DNA from 3 places in the Saccharopolyspora tripterygii genome. Region 1 is predicted to be linked to each of the others. Evidence: riboswitches for the same ligand, from Rfam matches in the RefSeq annotation. Region 1 holds a riboswitch; each other region holds the start of a gene.
The links. A riboswitch is a leader RNA that binds a small molecule or an ion and turns the genes downstream of it on or off. The one in region 1 is predicted to bind cobalamin.
Positions count from the first base shown of each region.

Region 2: another riboswitch for cobalamin. It lies ahead of ACYVF3_RS15475 (putative cobaltochelatase); the one in region 1 lies ahead of ACYVF3_RS02500 (CbtB domain-containing protein).
Region 3: another riboswitch for cobalamin. It lies ahead of metE (5-methyltetrahydropteroyltriglutamate--homocysteine S-methyltransferase); the one in region 1 lies ahead of ACYVF3_RS02500 (CbtB domain-containing protein).

Region 1 is NZ_BAAGZP010000002.1:55,932-61,334, reverse strand. It holds gene ACYVF3_RS02505 (IS701 family transposase) at 1-651, shown strand, start outside; cobalamin riboswitch at 1,952-2,125, shown strand; gene ACYVF3_RS02500 (CbtB domain-containing protein) at 2,156-2,347, shown strand; gene ACYVF3_RS02495 (CbtA family protein) at 2,360-3,112, shown strand; gene ACYVF3_RS02490 (copper resistance protein CopC) at 3,223-3,744, opposite strand; gene ACYVF3_RS02485 (alkylmercury lyase) at 4,069-4,380, shown strand; gene ACYVF3_RS02480 (heavy-metal-associated domain-containing protein) at 4,678-4,899, opposite strand; gene ACYVF3_RS02475 (sulfite exporter TauE/SafE family protein) at 4,913-5,403, opposite strand, start outside.
Region 2 is NZ_BAAGZP010000018.1:352,043-357,445, forward strand. It holds gene ACYVF3_RS15475 (putative cobaltochelatase) at 92-2,110, opposite strand; cobalamin riboswitch at 2,146-2,317, opposite strand; gene ACYVF3_RS15480 (GNAT family N-acetyltransferase) at 2,375-2,857, opposite strand; gene ACYVF3_RS15485 (S1 family peptidase) at 2,938-3,753, opposite strand; gene ACYVF3_RS15490 (LysE family translocator) at 4,049-4,675, shown strand; gene ACYVF3_RS15495 (MFS transporter) at 4,589-5,403, opposite strand, start outside.
Region 3 is NZ_BAAGZP010000015.1:92,088-97,490, forward strand. It holds gene ACYVF3_RS12345 (FHA domain-containing protein) at 1-47, shown strand, start outside; gene ACYVF3_RS12350 (SPW repeat protein) at 219-644, shown strand; gene metE (5-methyltetrahydropteroyltriglutamate--homocysteine S-methyltransferase) at 751-3,039, opposite strand; cobalamin riboswitch at 3,183-3,437, opposite strand; gene ACYVF3_RS12360 (ArsB/NhaD family transporter) at 3,662-4,951, opposite strand; gene ACYVF3_RS12365 (hypothetical protein) at 5,049-5,204, opposite strand.

The DNA of each region.
Region 1 (5,403 bases):
GAATGGGGGCTTGCGCCGCCGGTGGTTGTCGCCGACGCCGGCTACGGCGACAACGCCCATTTCCGGGCCGCGTTGGAGGATCGCCATTTGTCCTACGTGGTGCAGGTCAAGGGTGAAGCCACCGCTCATACCATCGACGCGGTCCCGGAGTTGCGGCCCTATTCCGGGCGCGGCCCGCGCCCTGGGCCCCGGTACCAGGACAAGCCGATCAGTCTGCGCCAGCACGTCCTTGGCGCTGGACGCGACGCTGGCACGACCATCACGTGGCGGGAAGGCTCCCGAGGCAAGCTCAGCTCGGAATTCGTCGCCATGCCTGTCCGTGTCGCCGGACGCAAGCCACGCCTGCAACCGGATGGATCGCTGCCTGCACGGTGGCTGATCGCCCAATGGCCGCCCGATACCGAAGAACCCATCAAATACTGGATCTCGAACCTGCCCGCCGACACACCGGCCACAGAGTTGGTACGGCTGGCCAAGATCCGCTGGCGCATCGAGCACGACTACCGCGAACTCAAAACCGGCCTCGGACTCGACCACTTCGAAGGCCGATCCTTCACCGGCTGGCACCGCCACGTCACCCTGGCCTCCGCAGCACACCTGTTCCTCACCACCCTCCGCCTGAACAACCCAAAAGCATCTGGGGCAGCCTGACCCTCTACAAGGTCATCCGCGAGCTGCAAACACTGCTCGCCACCTGGTCAGGCACCTGCCCCACCTGCCACCAACACATCCACCGATTACCGACCTAACAAAGCACTACTAGGACGTGACGGGCAGCGGAATGGAGTGCTGGTTGAGTAGGAAGGTGCCGCGGAAGCATCAAGTGTCACTGCGGGCTGGTCGAACAGAAGAGGAACTGATCGAAATCTGTTGCCGTGCGTGACGAGCGGCGGCTCTGCGACAGGCCCGCCTGCTCGGCTCGCTGAGCAACGGACGCAAGATCGCGATTGTGGGCAACCGCGTCAATGGCGCAGCCGTGCTGGTTGCCGCGGATGTTGGCGTCGCGATGGGAACCTCAGCCGTGTTCGGGATACGCCGCCCGTTGCAGTGGCGCACAACCGGCTCGACCGGCTTCCGCCGGCTTGGGTGGGCGACCGGCCCTGTCGAATGGTGTTGCGAGCCGCTCTTGGCCGTGGCTGCTGATGCCTGGGATGGCTGTGCGGGCAGCGGTGGGCCCGTCGCTGTCGGGTCATCGCGGCTTCCGGCGTGGGGCGTTGTGGAGTACGCATTCTGTGCAGTAGCCAGTGCCGGATCGCCATAGCTGGCAGCATGTTCGACGTCGGGACCACAATCCGCTCTGCGTCGCGCCGACGTCGAGCAGGTCTGCTCGGCCGGTCTCAGCGCGCAGTTGCACTGCGGTGGCGAGCACGTCACCTCCGGCCCCGTCTGCGGCGAGCCGTCGCAGCACCTCGCCGAGCAAACCGACGGCGTTGCCCCAGTACTGATCGCTGTCTGCTGGTGGGCCGCCGATAGCTTCGAGTCCACGGGTGAGCGGTGCGAGGAAGTGGGAAACGTTGGGCCACCAGGCGTTGGCGCACGATCGATCACGTAGCACAAGACCGTGCACCAACCCGTCCGCGTCAACCACGACGGATGCTTCGGCCAGCGAAGGGACAGGCCATCCGAAGTGGTGCTCGGGAACTGTTGCGCACAGCGCGAGCCACGAAGCCCGAAAGGCCACCAGAACCGTGCCCGCGCGGTGATGTTGAAATCCGGCCAAACGTTGCCAGGCTTGGACGTTTCGCGCCAAGAATCCGTTGGTCTCGTCGCAGTACGACTCCCATGCCAGGACCTCGTTGGCGCCGGCGAGGGGCCGTGCCAGCGAGCGAGTGGTCTGGTCCAGAGCGGCTTTTGATGAATCCTGCACCCCGGCATTGGACCTGATGTGCAGGAGAACCGATGCAGTGAGGTTCGTCGCGGGATCGGCTGTTGTGGGCTCGGCGATCTCCTCGTACTCTTCTGCTGCCGCAGTGCACGGGAAGCCGGTGGAAATCCGGCGTGGTCCTCGCCACTGTGACCGGGGAGCGACCCTGATCTCGCCACTGGGCACCGCGTTGGTGTCTGGGAAGGCCAAGGGGAGCGCCGATCCGGAAGCCAGGAGACCGGCTGCGGCAGTAACACCACGTTCCACGAGAGATGGAAGGCAGGTTTTGACATGACCACCGCTGGTCTGCCCGCTGCACAGCGCATCCAAGTTCCCGTCTGGGCTTGGGCCTTGGCCGCGTTCGCGATCGTTCTGCTCTACGTCGTGCTTCAGGAAAACGGTGCCGTGCTCGCGCAGGCGGCGGACACCGTCCACGAGTTCACGCACGACGGCCGCCACGCTCTCGGCGTGCCCTGCCACTGAACGGGGACACCCATGAGCTCGCCATTCGCCACTTTCCTGCGGCGGGGCTTGCTGGCCGGGCTGCTCGCCGGCCTCACGGCCGCATTGGTCTCGCTTCTGCTGGTCGAAACCCCGCTCCGCGCTGCGCTCGATGTCGAGGAAGCACGCCCGCAGGCCGCCGGTGAGCACGCCCACGAGGAATTGTTCAGCCGCTCCACTCAGGTGGTCGGCGGCATGGTCGCCGCCCTTGTCGTCGGGTTGGCGATCGGGGCGATCTTCGCGGTCGTGTTCGCCCACAACCGGCACCGGCTGCCCGCACGCACCGATTTCGGACGGAGCCTCCAGCTCGCTGCGGCCGGGTTTTTGGCCGTGTCGCTGCTACCGGCGCTGAAGTATCCTGCGAACCCACCAGGGGTCGGGGCTCCGGAGTCGGTCACTTTCCGCACGGTCGCGTACTTCTCGCTGATCGTGGTGGGCATCGCGATCCTGCACGCGGTGGGCTACCTACACCGGTACCTGGCCGTTCACGGTTGGTCGCAGGCACGCCGCAGTACCGCTGCAGCTGTCGGAGGCATCGTGTTGACCGGCCTCGTCCTGTGGTCGTGTCCCTCGAACCCGGACCCCGTCCCTCCGGACGTGCCCGCAGCGTTGCTGTGGCGCTTCCGGTTGGCCTCACTCGCTGAACTCGCCGGAATGTGGGCGGTCCTCGGTTTCGCCTTCGGTCTGCTCAACGAGCCCCGAAAACAACGAGTGACCACGACAGCCTCACCGGCAACGACACCATAGCGACGGTCCCCGCCCGGCCTTCGTCACCTCAAGGACGGGCGGGGTCTTAGCTCGCTGCGGGCGCGATTCGGGGTGCTGACAGTGCGTTTGGGTCCAGTTGGGAACGGGACCTAGTGATCGCGGCCCCTGAAGAGAACGACGACCGCCGCAACAGCCAGCAGAAGCGTGAACAAGGCGCCTCCGCCAACCAGCCAGACGAAAGAGCCGGTTTCATAGTTGCTTTCGTCGTGTGGCCTCGAGAGTGGAGCCACTGAGCCATTGTCCGAATAGGCTGAAGGTCCGGCTGTGGAAGCGGGGGCTGCAAATGACGCAGGGGCTGTGGCCCGCTGAGTGCCGGCATGGACGACTTGATGGACCAGTGCGTAGCTTCCGTTGTTCAACAACGGAAATGGTTGTGTTGCAACGTTGTCACGCTGACTCGTTTGCTGTGCTACTGGGAGAGCCTGAACTTGGCCAGTGAGCGCCACGTCGAGCAGGCTCGGGCTGCCTGGTTCGCTGAGGCGGAATCGGCCGGTGCCGGGGGAGTGCTCAAGAGCAACGCCGCTGGCTGGAACGCTTCCGGCCAGGCTGGTATGCGCTGCTGCGGGCAGTTGAATTGCTCCGATCCCGAGGGCCACGATCGTGCACAGCATCGCTCGGCGAAAGATTTTCACAGTTGTGTCGGTGCAGCAGATGAAGTGAGGTTGCGGAGAGGTACGGGTCACCGTCGCTCCTCGTAGTAGACGGCGCACCGTTGTGCCCGAAAGCCGGAGCACCCGCCAGCGTTTCCAGCAGATCACTACGCTGGATAGTAGAGTAGTGAGTCTGAGAGGAATAAGGTGGAGTCAGTGCGCCAGCTCGGCTGGGCTCGCTCCCGACTGAGTACGGCGTGGTGTGCGCGGCAGTGAGCTTGCAGCCAGGGCCGATCGGCGATGCTCAGTGCTGCGTGCGCTGCGAGTGAGGCGGGCGGAACGGCGATGAGGTTGGACATCCTGCAAGTGCCCGACTGCCCGAACGCGCCCCTGTTGCGACAGCGGCTCCAGGACGCGTTCGGCGATGTCGACCTCGAGGTCGCGGTGCAAGTGATCGACGACCCCGCAGTGGCCGTTCGGGCCGGTATGACCGGGTCGCCGACGTTGCTGGTCGACGGGATCGATCCGTTCGCCGAGCCTGGCCTCGCGGCGAATGTGTCCTGCCGGCTCTACCGCGACGCCGACGGTCGAGTCTCGGGCGCGCCATCAGTGTCGCAGCTGCGGCAGGCGCTGCTCGGCCAGAATCCGTCCCGGTGAGGATGATCTCCAGCGCGGACCCAGGTGCGCTGCGGCTTCGGCAGCGCCGTGCACGGAGCTCCTTCTTCGACGCCGGCGCAGCGAATCGTCGACGCTCAGCAGGCCGAGGTACGAACCGTGCGTGGGCCTTGATTCCGCCGGGGTGTGTCAGACGTGATGTGCTCCGGATCCACGGCTCATCGCACGGGTCGCAGTCCGTCCATCGTGACCGTGAGAGCTGAAATCGCACGGCTCGGCGCCGCGCGGTCCTCCGGGTCATCGGAGCACCGCGCGGCGCCGGCTGTCGGTATTCGTGGCTTATCCGATGTGTTCGGCTTGGTAGCCGGCCTCGTCGATGGCGGCGATGACGTCGGTGGGGTTGGACATGGCGGTGTCTAGTTCGACGACCGTGCGTTCGTCCTTCACCGATGTGCGCGTGGAGCGCACGCCGGGTAGGTCTTCGAGAACGTCGTCGATGAGCAGGCTGCAACTTCCGCAGTGCATGCCGGTGACGCGAAAGGTGGCTGTGGTCGTGGGCATTGGGGTCTCCTTGTCAGGCGGCGGTGATCGTGCCGGTGTACATGCCCATGCCGCAGGAGTAGGCCAGCGGTCCGCGGGGTAGCGTGCCGAGCTCGATCGGGGTTTGTCCTCGCGTGGGCAGGATTTTATCGATGCCCAGGGAGGGGATGATGAACGAGCGGATGCATCCCTGGGCGTTGTCCGATTGGATGATCAGTGTTGTGGGCAGGTCCGCGCGGACTTGGACGTTGGCGGGACTGTAGGCACTGGAGCTGGCGGTGACGACCACGGTCTGGTGTCCGTTCTGCACGGTAACGGTGCCTGGCGCCGGGGGTGCTTCGGCGGTGGCCGCTTGGGCGAGTCGGCTGGCGGCCAGCGGCGAACCGGCGAGTTCGAGCCCGCCGTTGAGCGTGTAGAGACCGGTGATCAGCACTGCGATGCCGGTGAGGACGGCGAGTCGACTGCGCCACGCGGTGGCTGCCTTGCGGGCGGCGTAGCCGAGGAGCGCGAACAGCGGGCTCGTGC
Region 2 (5,403 bases), on a different contig from region 1:
ACCCCTGGGGGTCAGGTGGACTGGTGGTCACCGTACCAATCCGACCGATGGGTCGGTACTCACAGGGCTGAATCTCGTAACCAAAAAGAGACTAAGCGGCCAACCCGCTGTCACCGCTGACGGCGCGCACGACTCCGGCGACGTGTTCGGCGGAGAGCTCCTCCAGCCGCAGGCTGGGTCCGCCCAGGGCTGTGGCCACCTGGTTCGCCAGTCCGAGCTTGACGTGTCCGCTCTCGCAGTCGACGACGACGGAGGCCGTTCCGGTGCCGGCGAGGACCCGCGCGGCGCGCAGGGCGTCGTCGAAGGCCTGGGCGGAGCGGGTGCCCTGGACGCCGACGGTGGCCTTGCCGTCGGTGAGCAGCACGACGAGCGGCCTGCGCTGCGGGTCCCGGGTGCTCTCGGTACGGATGACGTGCTCGGCGCGCAGGAGGCCGTCGGCGAGCGGGGTCCTGCCTCCGGTGCGCATCCGGCGGAGCCGGGCCGCGGCGATGTCGACGGACGAGGTGGGCGGGAGCGCCACTTCGGCCTGGTCGCCGCGGAAGGTGATCACGCCGACCTTGTCGCGGCGCTGGTAGGCGTCTCGCAGCAGGGACAGCACGGCGCCGCTGACGGCGGTCATCCGGTCGCGGGCGGCCATCGATCCGGAGGCGTCGACGACGAAGAGCACGAGGTTGCCCTCGCGCCCTTCGCGCAGGGCTCGTCGCACGTCTTCGGAGCGCAGCACGAGCCCGGGACCGCTGCGCCCGCGCGCGGCCTGGTGGGGTGCGGCGGCGGCCAGCGTCGCGGTCACGTGCAGGCCGTGGCCGTCGACGGTGGTCGCGCGGGTGGTGCGCCCGCTGCGCGAGCGGGCGCGGGACCGGCGGCCGGGGGCTCCTTCGCCGAGCCCCTGCACTTCCAGGAGCCGGGCGCGGAAGGACGGACCGGTGCCGGCCGGGGTGCGCTCGGTGTCACCGCTGCCGGACTGCTCCTGCTGCTCTCCCCCTCCACCGCCGGTGGGTCCGGTGGGCTCGTCCTGCGGCTCGCCTCCGCCGGGGCCGCCGTCCGGACCGCCGTCGGGGTCGTCGTCGGGATCCTCCGGCTGCTGGTCGTCGGCCTGGTCCGCGGCGTCGGAGAGCGCCTGCTGCAACTGGTCCTCGGCCATCCCGGGTTCGTCGAACGGGTCGCGGCGACGCCGGTGCGGCAGCGCGAGCCGGGCCGCGGCCTCGACGTCCTCCTCGGCCACGGCTTCGGCGCCGCGCCAGGCGGCGTGAGCGACGGCGGTGCGCGCCAGCACGAGGTCGGCGCGCATGCCGTCGACGTCGAAGGCCGCGCACAACGCGGAGATCCGCCGCAGCTCGGTGTCGGGCAGCTGGACCTTCTCCACGCGAGCGCGGGCGGCGCTGATGTGCTCGGCGAGCTCGGCGTCCGCGTCGGCCCACTGGGCGGCGAACCCGGCGGGATCGGCTTCGAAGGCGAGCCGGCGGCGGACGACCTCGGTCCGGGTCTCGACCTCGCGCGATGCGGCGACCTGCACGGTGAGGCCGAAGCGGTCGAGCAGCTGCGGCCGCAGTTCGCCCTCTTCCGGGTTCATGGTGCCGACGAGCAGGAACGACGACGCGTGCGAGACGGAGACGCCGTCGCGCTCGACGTGCGCCCGGCCCATGGCGGCGGCGTCGAGCAGCAGGTCCACGAGGTGGTCGTGCAGCAGGTTGACCTCGTCGACGTAGAGCACACCGCGGTGCGCTCCGGCGAGCAGGCCGGGCTGGAAGGCGCGGACGCCTTCGGTGAGGGCGCGTTCGAGGTCGAGCGAGCCGATGAGCCGGTCTTCGGTGGCGCCGACGGGCAGCTCGACGAGCTGCGCCGGCGTGCGGGTGCCGGTGTCGCCGTGCGGTGCGTCGGGGCACTGCGAGTCGGGGGCGGCCGGGTCGCAGCCGAAGCGGCAGCCGTCGACGACGTCCAGCGGCGGCAGCAGCGCGGCGAGGGCGCGCACGACGGTCGACTTGGCCGTGCCCTTCTCGCCGCGCACCAGCACACCGCCGATGCGCGGGTGCACCGCGTTGAGCAGCAGCGCGAGCCGCAGGTCGTCGTGGCCGACCACAGCGGAGAAGGGGAAGCGAGGGGCAGCGGACATGCCGGTGTGGTTCCTTCCTCGGGGTGCGGACGCCCCGCTGTCGGGAACAAGGGGCCGCAGTGTCCTGACTCCCGGATCGTCACGGCCTCCGGCCTTCCCAGGTCACCCCGGTGGCTCTCGCGGGAGGTCCGCTCCCCGGTCACAGTGGCGCCGACCGTGCCGGACTCGCACCGGCTTCCTGCCAACACCCCTTGCAAACGGATTCACCGACATCGTTCCAGACGTCGATCAAGCGCCCAACCTCCTGGCGCCGCAACTCACATCTCAGCGGCCGGCGGTGACGCCCGCGCGGCGCGGTTCGCGGCGCATGTCGATGTGCGGAATGCCGTCTTCGAGGTATTCCTCACCGGTTTCGACGAAGCCGAAGGAGGCGTAGAAGTCCTTGGCGTAGGTCTGCGCGGACAGCACGGCGGGCGAGTTCTGCACCTCGGCGACGGCGGCGCGCATCAGCTTGCGTCCGAGGCCGAGGCCGCGCGCGCTCTTGGCGGTGCAGACGCGACCGATGCGGTAGGTGCCGTCGGGGTCTTCGAGCAGCCGCAGGTAGCCGAGCACGTAGTCGTCGGCGGAGTCGACCCAGAAGTGCCGGGTCGAATCCTCCAGGTCGCGCCCGTCGAGCTCGGGGTAGGCGCACTCCTGCTCGACGACGAAGACGTCGACGCGCAACCGCAGCATCCGGTAGAAGTCGTAGGCGTCCAGGTCCGCGGTGTAAGCGCGTTGCACGGCGGTCGCGAGCGGCTGAAGGGTCACTCTTACCTGGATATCACAGGACTTCCCGGTTTCCCGAACTCATCGGCGGCCGGAGTTGTGCAGACCACTCGCGCACGGGCTCAGGGCGTGTAGGCCGACAGCTTCGTGTAGACGCCGGGCGTGCCGGGACGACCGCATCCGGTTCCGTAGGACACCACGCCGATGAGCCGTCCGTCGGCGACGATCGGCCCGCCGGAGTCGCCGGCGCAGGCGTCCCGCCCGCCTTCGGGGTATCCGGCGCAGAACATGCTGCGCGGGTCGTAGTTCGGGTACGCGGAGCGGCAGCTCTCGTCCGGGGCCACCGGCACTTCCACGGACCGGAGGGTGTCGGAGGGCGGTCCGTCTTCGCTGGTCCGGCCCCATCCGTAGACGCGAGCCTGGGTGCCGGGCCGGTAGGGCGACTGGTCGCCCGGCTCGACCACGGGCAGCGGGCGCTGCGGCAGGGGCGTGCTGAGCTTGAGCACCGCGAGGTCGTCGCCGGTGGTGAAGTCCTCGTACCGCGGGTGCACCCACACGCTGTCGACCTCGGCTTCGGTGCCCTCCGAGCTGCGCAGGTCGGTGCGTCCGGCGACCACCTTGAGGTCGCTGGGCGAGCGCTCCGCCCCGGTGAGCGGGTCGTGCGCGCAGTGCGCCGCGGTGACGACCTCGCCCGCGCGGATCAGGGTGCCGCCGCAGAAGTGGTTGCCGTACCGGTCGGTGAGCGCGACGACCCAGGGCGCGTCCTGGGTGTCGGCGCCGGAGCCGCCGAGGATTCGGGACTGCGGCTGGTCGTCGCCGGTGACCGCCGGTTCGGCGTGGGCGGCGGGGCTCGTGCTGGCCAGCGCGGTGACCGCCCCGGCGATGGCGAGCGCGCGCAGCGCCCGGGTCTTGTCGGCGGATCCCTGTTCGCGGCCCAAAGCGGGTGCCTCCAGCTGTCGCGGTCATCGACGGAGCGGACACACCGTAATCACCTGCACACCGAAACATCACGAGGCGCAACTCACACGCTCACGGGAAAATCTTTCGATAAACTGTAAGTCGAAAGCAAATTCTTTCGCGAACGTCGACGTTGACGATCGCAACTCCACCTCAGGCCGCCGCGGATCCGGGTGCCTCCACCCCGGGCGTCCGCCGATTTCGCCTGACCGGATGACGAGAAGCACCTGATCAAGCGACGCAGCCGTGCGTGCTGCCGGAAAGTGAGGACTCGCCGTGCTCCTGGACCCGACGCCGTTGCCCGCCTTCCTGCTGGCGAGCGCGGTCGTGATCATCACACCGGGAGTGGACGTCTTCCTGCTGCTGCGCACATCGCTGAACCACGGGCGCAAGGCGGGCATGCTCGCGCTGGCCGGGATCCACAGCGCCAGCGCGCTGCAGGTCGCCCTGGTCATCTCCGGTCTGGGAGCGCTGATCACCAGCGCACCGGGCGTGATGGTGGCGCTGAAGTGGGTGGGAGCGGCCTACTTGCTGTTCCTCGCGGCGACCATCGTGCGCGGGTACTGGTTGACCAAGCGCGAATCCGGCTCGCTGGACGTTCCTCCGCCGGACGACGGCAACCCCTACCTGCGCGGCCTGCTCAGCAACCTGACCAACCCGAAGATGCTGCTGTTCAGCCTCGCGTTCCTGCCGCAGTTCGTCGGGGCGTCCGCGCAACCGGCGCTCCAGCTGGTCGCGCTGGGCGTCGTCTTCCTGCTGCTGGCCGCGATCTGGGAGGTCGGCATCGTGCTGGCCGCCGCCGGGATCGCCGACCGGCTAAAGGACCCCCGAGTCTCGAAGTCGCTGGACGCGTTGAGCGCGACGGCCTTCGTGACCATCTCGATCGGTCTCGTCGCGAGCTGACAGCAGCGTCAGCAGCGCGAGCGCGGCCAGCACGAGGAGCACGACGGGCACGGCGACCACGCCCGAGAGCAGGCTGACCACGAACGGCGTGCAGAAGCCCAGGTAAGCCAGCACCCACATGATCGCGGTCAGCCCGGCGAGCTCGGACGGTCCGGCGATGCGCCCGACCATCGTCAGGCAGTAGGTCGAGACGAAGCCGTAGCCGGTGCCCAGCGTCAGCGCGGCGACCAGCCCCAACCAGGGCTGCACCAGCCACGCCGCAGCCGCGGCCAGCACCAGTCCGGCCGCGATGGCCAGCAGGCCGAACACGGCCGTCGCGCGCACCCCGCGCCGGGCGATCCGGCGCGCCCAGGGCTGCACGACCGCGCCGAAACCCGGCGCGCACAACGTCGACACCCCGGCGTAGAGCACCTCGTAGTCGGGCGCGTGAGCGGTGACCGCCGCGGGCAGCACCGCGAAACCGACCGTCGGGCACAGGAAGATCCACGGCGCCACCGGCGCCACCCGGCGCAGGAACCGGGGGTCGCGCGCACCCCTGCCGCGCGGCGCTCCGGGCTCCGGTGCGACCCGGGTCTCGGGGCAGCGCAACGCCAGCGGCAACGTCACCGCGCACAGGACCAGGTGCGGGACGTAGGCGCTGACCAGAGGGTGCGGTCCCCAGGTCGCGACCACCGCGGACACCACACCGCTGATGCTGAACCCGGCCGCCAGCAGCACGCCCGCCCTGC
Region 3 (5,403 bases), on a different contig from region 1:
ACGAGATCTGGATCGGCACCGCGCGGTTCCTCTTCCACGCGGCGTGACGACGTCGCGCGGAGCTCGACTCGGGGCGCGGGTTCCCCAGCGGATCCCGCGCCAGAACTCTGCGTCCGAAAGGCGTTGTCGCAGAGGAAAATAGCCCCAATTCGGGGATGCTTTCGCGCTCGGTGAAGCGGATACTGGCGGATGTCACGTTCTATTGTGGAGGTGGAGTGATGTCGAGCAGCACACCGATCGCTGGGCATCCGGATCTCACCGAGATGCGCACGCGGTACGAGCGGGCTTCGGAAACCCCGACCGCTCAGGTGGCGGACGGCCTCGTAGTGCTCGGAGGCCTGTTCGTCGCGTTGTCGCCGTGGATCACGGGATTCGCCGCCACGACACCGTCGCTGGCGCTGAACAACCTGATCATCGGCCTGGCCGCCGCGGTCCTAGGGCTGTCGTTCGCGGCGGCCTACCACCGCACCCACGGCATCGCCTGGACCTGCCCGGTGTTGGGGGTCTGGACGATCCTGGCCGTCTTCGTGATGAGCGGAACCGCCATGACGACCTCGACGGTCCTGTGCAACATCATCGGCGGAGCGGTGCTGGTGCTGGCAGGCGCAGCGACCATGGCTTCAGCGATGTCCTCCTCTCGATGATCCCGGAGGTTCGCTGAACCACCGCGGGGTCGTGATCGGGGGAGGGGCAGGGCCACGGGGGTGCCGGCAGTGGCGTTGGAGACGGCACCTCCCGTGACCCTGGTGATCAGCTCAGCGTCGGACGCACCGCCGCGGTCGCGCTGATCACGTTCTTGAGGGCCGTGTTGACCTCGGCGTAGCCCCTGGTCTTGAGGCCGCAGTCGGGGTTGACCCACAAGCGCTGCGCGGGAACGGATTCCAGCGCAGCGCGCAGCAGCGAGGTCACCTCGTCGGTCTCCGGCACGCGTGGCGAGTGGATGTCGTAGACACCGGGACCGACGCCCTTGGCGAACCCGACCGCGTTGAGGTCCGAGAGCACCTCCATGCGGGAGCGCGCGGCCTCGATGCTGGTGACGTCGGCCTCCAGGGCCACGATCGCGTTGATCACGTCGCCGAACTCCGAGTAGCACAGGTGGGTGTGGATCTGGGTGGTGTCGGTGACCCCGGAGGTGGCCAGCCGGAACGATTCCACCGCCCAGTCGAGGTAGTGCTTCTGCTGCGCGGCGCGCAGCGGCAGGAGCTCGCGCAGGGCCGGTTCATCGACCTGGACCACGCGGATACCGGCCGCTTCGAGGTCGTGCACCTCGTCGCGGATGGCCAGCGCCACCTGCTTGGCGGTGTCGGCCAGCGGCTGGTCATCGCGGACGAACGACCACGCGAGGATGGTGACCGGGCCGGTGAGCATGCCCTTGACGGGCTTGTCGGTCAGCTTCTGCGCGTAGGTCGCCCACTCGACGGTCATCGGGTTCGGGCGGGAGACGTCGCCGAAGAGGATCGGCGGGCGCACGCACCGCGACCCGTAGGACTGCACCCAGCCCTTGTGCGTGCTGACGAATCCGTCCATGAGCTCGGAGAAGTACTGGACCATGTCGTTGCGCTCGGGCTCACCGTGCACGAGGACGTCCAGGCCGAGCTCTTCCTGCAGCTCGATGACCCGCTGGATCTCGTCGCGCATGCGCTGCTTGTAGGTGGCGGCGTCGATCGTGCCGTTGCGCAGCGCAGCGCGAGCCTTGCGGACGTCGGTCGTCTGGGGGAACGAACCGATGGTCGTCGTCGGCAGCGGGGGCAGCTGCAGCGCCTCCTCCTGGGCCTTCTGCCGCTGCGCGTAGTCATTGCGGCGGGAGTCCGCGGGCCGAAGCGCGCGCAGCCGGGTCTGGACCTCGGCGTTGCGGACGCGGTCGGCGGCGGCCCGGTCGGCGACCACCGCGGCGGCCTCGGCGAGCGCGTCGGCGACGACCTCGCGGCCCTCGCGCAGCGCGCGGCCCAGCACGACGACCTCCTGGACCTTCTGCGCGGCGAAGGCCAGCCAGGACTTCACCTGAGGGTCGATCTGGGTTTCGGCTTCGACGTCGTAGGGGACGTGCAGCAGCGAGCACGAGGTGCCGATCGCGACCTCGTCGGCCACGCCGAGCAGGGTCGCGCCGGTGGTCAACGCCTGGTCGAGATCGGTCCGCCAGATGTTGCGGCCGTCGACGAGGCCGGCGACCAGCGACTTGGTCCGCAGGCCCGTGAGCGCGGGCAACTTGTCCACAGCGGAGGGACTGGTGACGAGGTCGAGGCCGAGCGCCTCGACCGGCGCGTCGGCGAGCACGTCGAGCGCGTCACCGAGATCGCCGAAGTACCCGGCGACGAGCAACGCGGGGCGGTCCGAGAGCTCGCCCAGCCGGCGGTAGGCCTCGCGCAGCGCGTCGAGCTCGGCCTGCGTGCGGTCGGCGGCGAAGGCGGGCTCGTCGAGCTGTACCCACTCGGCACCGGCCTGCTTGAGCTCCGACAGCAGCGCGGCGTAAGCGGGCAGCAGCTCGTCGAGCTTGTCCAGCGGTGCGAACGAGTCGGGGGCGCCTTCAGCGGGCTTGGACAGCAGGAGGAAGGTCAGCGGCCCGACCAGCACCGGCCGGGTGGTGACGCCCTGCTCGGCTGCCTCGCGGAACTGCTCCACCGGCGTCCGGTCGGTCAACGAGAACCGTTCCTGCGGGCTGATCTCCGGGACCAGGTAGTGGTAGTTGGTGTCGAACCACTTCGTCATCTCCAGCGGTGGGGTGGAGTCCACACCGCGGGCCATCGCGAAGTAGGTGTCGAGCGGGTTCAGCCCCAGTTCGGCGTACCGGGACGGCACGGCGCCGAAGGTGACCGCGGTGTCGAGCACCTGGTCGTAGTAGGAGAACGTGTTGCCCGGCACCGAGTCCAGGCCCGCGTCGGCGAGGAAGCGCCAGGAGTCGGCGCGGATCTTGCCCGCGACGGCGCGCAAGTCCTCCTCGCTGCTGCGCCCGGCCCAGTAGCTCTCCAACGCGCGTTTGAGTTCACGGTCCGGCCCGATCCGGGGGTAGCCGAGTACGGTAGATCCGATCTTGGTGGTCAACGCCCTCTCCTCGCGAGCTCGACATCAGAGGCTCCGAGGTCGCCGTGGAGGCGTGCGGGCGGACACGGGCAGCCGCTTTCGGGCAGCACCGCTTTCCGTTCGTCCGCCAGGTCCTCCCTCGAGACCTCGGATCAGCGCGCGCCGCGGCGCGCGCACCGGTGGCAGGTCTTCGGACTCGCGGGCGCTTCCCGGCCTGGCCGGGCGTTCCTAGTGGCCGTCGCTTCCCGGGCCTCTCGGCCCAGTGCTTGTCTTCGGTCGTGCGACCGGTGACGGCTGTCGTTCCCGCTCACCGCTGCGGGGCAGTCCCGGGTTCGCACCGGGTTCCCTCTTGCCTCGTCCGTCCCTGCGCACGACCTCGGTCGCACCGGGGCGGACGAACCACCAGCACTCACCAGGTTAGTGCCGAAACTTCCTTTGGCAAGCAGTTCCACGATGTGCGCGCCCGGTGCGGACGAGTTGCCGGCGCCCAGCACCGCCCGTGAGGTCGCGGTTCTCCAGATGCACACGCGCTGATGAGACTCCGGTCACAGGGAACCCGCGGGCCGTCGCGCACGGGATCCGGCCGGGTTCATCACCCTCCACAACGGACGGTGAAAGAGCTTGGTGGAGGGGCCGGGTCGGGCTACATCGCGAAGTAGCGGAGCCAGACGTAGAGGGTGGACAGCGCGATGGTCACCGCGGTGACGACCATGCCGTACTTGGTGAACTGCCAGAAGCTGATCGGGTACCCGTTGCGGGAGGCCCAGCCGATCGCCACGACGTTGGCGCTCGCGCCGATCGCGGTGGCGTTGCCGCCGAGGTCGGCGCCGAGGGCCAGCGACCACCACAGCGCCTGGCTGATCTCCGGGTCCGGAACCGTGGCCACGAGCTCCTCGACGATCGGGATCGTGGTCGCCACGAAGGGGATCGTGTCGATCATGCCGCCGATCACCGCCGACCCGATCAGCAGGCCGACCGCGGCGAGGAAGTAGTTGTCGCCGACGAGATCGATCGCGGCGCGCCCGAGCGTGTCGATCACCCCGACGTCGACGAGCCCGCCGACCATGACGAACAGCCCCATGAAGAACACCAGGGTCGACCAGTCGACCTCCTCGAGGAACTGCGGCGCCGTGGTCTGCGAGACCAGCACCATCAGCCCGGCGCCGAGCAGGCCCACGAAGGCCGGGTCGATGCCGATCGGCCCGTGCAGGACGAAGGCGACGACGACCGCGCCGACGACGATCAAGCAGCGCCGCAGGAGCCGGTGGTCGTGGATGGCGTCGCTGCCGTCGAGCTCCATGATCTCGGCCATGTGCTCGTCGGCGTCCAGGAACGCCTTGCGGAACAGCACCCGGCACATGCCGATGAAGACCGCGAGCAGGATGACGGTGATCGGTGCGAGGTTGTAGAGGAAATCGGTGAAGGTGAGTCCCGCCCGGCTGCCGATCATGATGTTGGGCGGATCGCCGATCAGGGTCGCGGTGCCGCCGATGTTGGCCGCGAGCACCTCGGCGATCAAGAAGGGGACGACGGGCAGCCGGAGCCGCTGGCAGACGGCGAGGGTGACCGGCGCGATCAGGAGCATGACCGTGACGCTGTCGAGGAACGCCGAGACCAGCGCGGTCAGCAGGACGAGGATGATCATCAGGCGGAACGATTTCCCGCGGCTCTGCTGGGCGGCCCAGATGGCGAGGTATTCGAAGACGCCCGTGTGCTTGAGCACGCTGACGGTGATCATCATTCCGAGCAGGAGGAAGATGACGTTCCAGTCGATCCCGGTCTTCTCGTCGAAGAAGGCGGAATGGGCGTCGACGGCGCCGATGAGAACCATCACCGCAACGCCGCCGAGCGCCGCGGAGACGCGGTGAACGCGTTCGGTGGCGATCAACCCGAATGCGATCAGGAATGTGCTGATGGTCAGTGCGATTACCACGGCCGGGTCGCTTTCGGGGAGGCTCCGCGGGGGAGCGGTCGGTCGTGGTCGGTGGTCTCTGCGTCGTGCCGGTCGATGGTCACCACCGTCTCTCGATTCACGGTTCGCGGGTGCGTTCCCCTTCCGCAGCCGGTTCTCCCGCGCGCTGGAACCGGTGCGCGGCGGTGAACGAGAGGATCAATCCACCTGCGATCATCAAGGCCTGTCCGAGGGCGAGACCGGCGACGACGGCGATGAGCGCTGTGGTGAGCACCAACCAGTCGAAGCCTCGTGAGATCCCATCGGCAGGGGCGTGCGGATCTTCGTCTCGGCGCTGGAGCGGCCCCTCGGTCGTTTCCGAGGATTGTAGCGGTAGATGACGGCTCCTTCCGTGGAACCATGTTTTCCGCTGAACGTCCTCGTGAATGGGATCGGCGTGCGCAGGACAAGTTTTTGGGGCGATGATCTCGTGT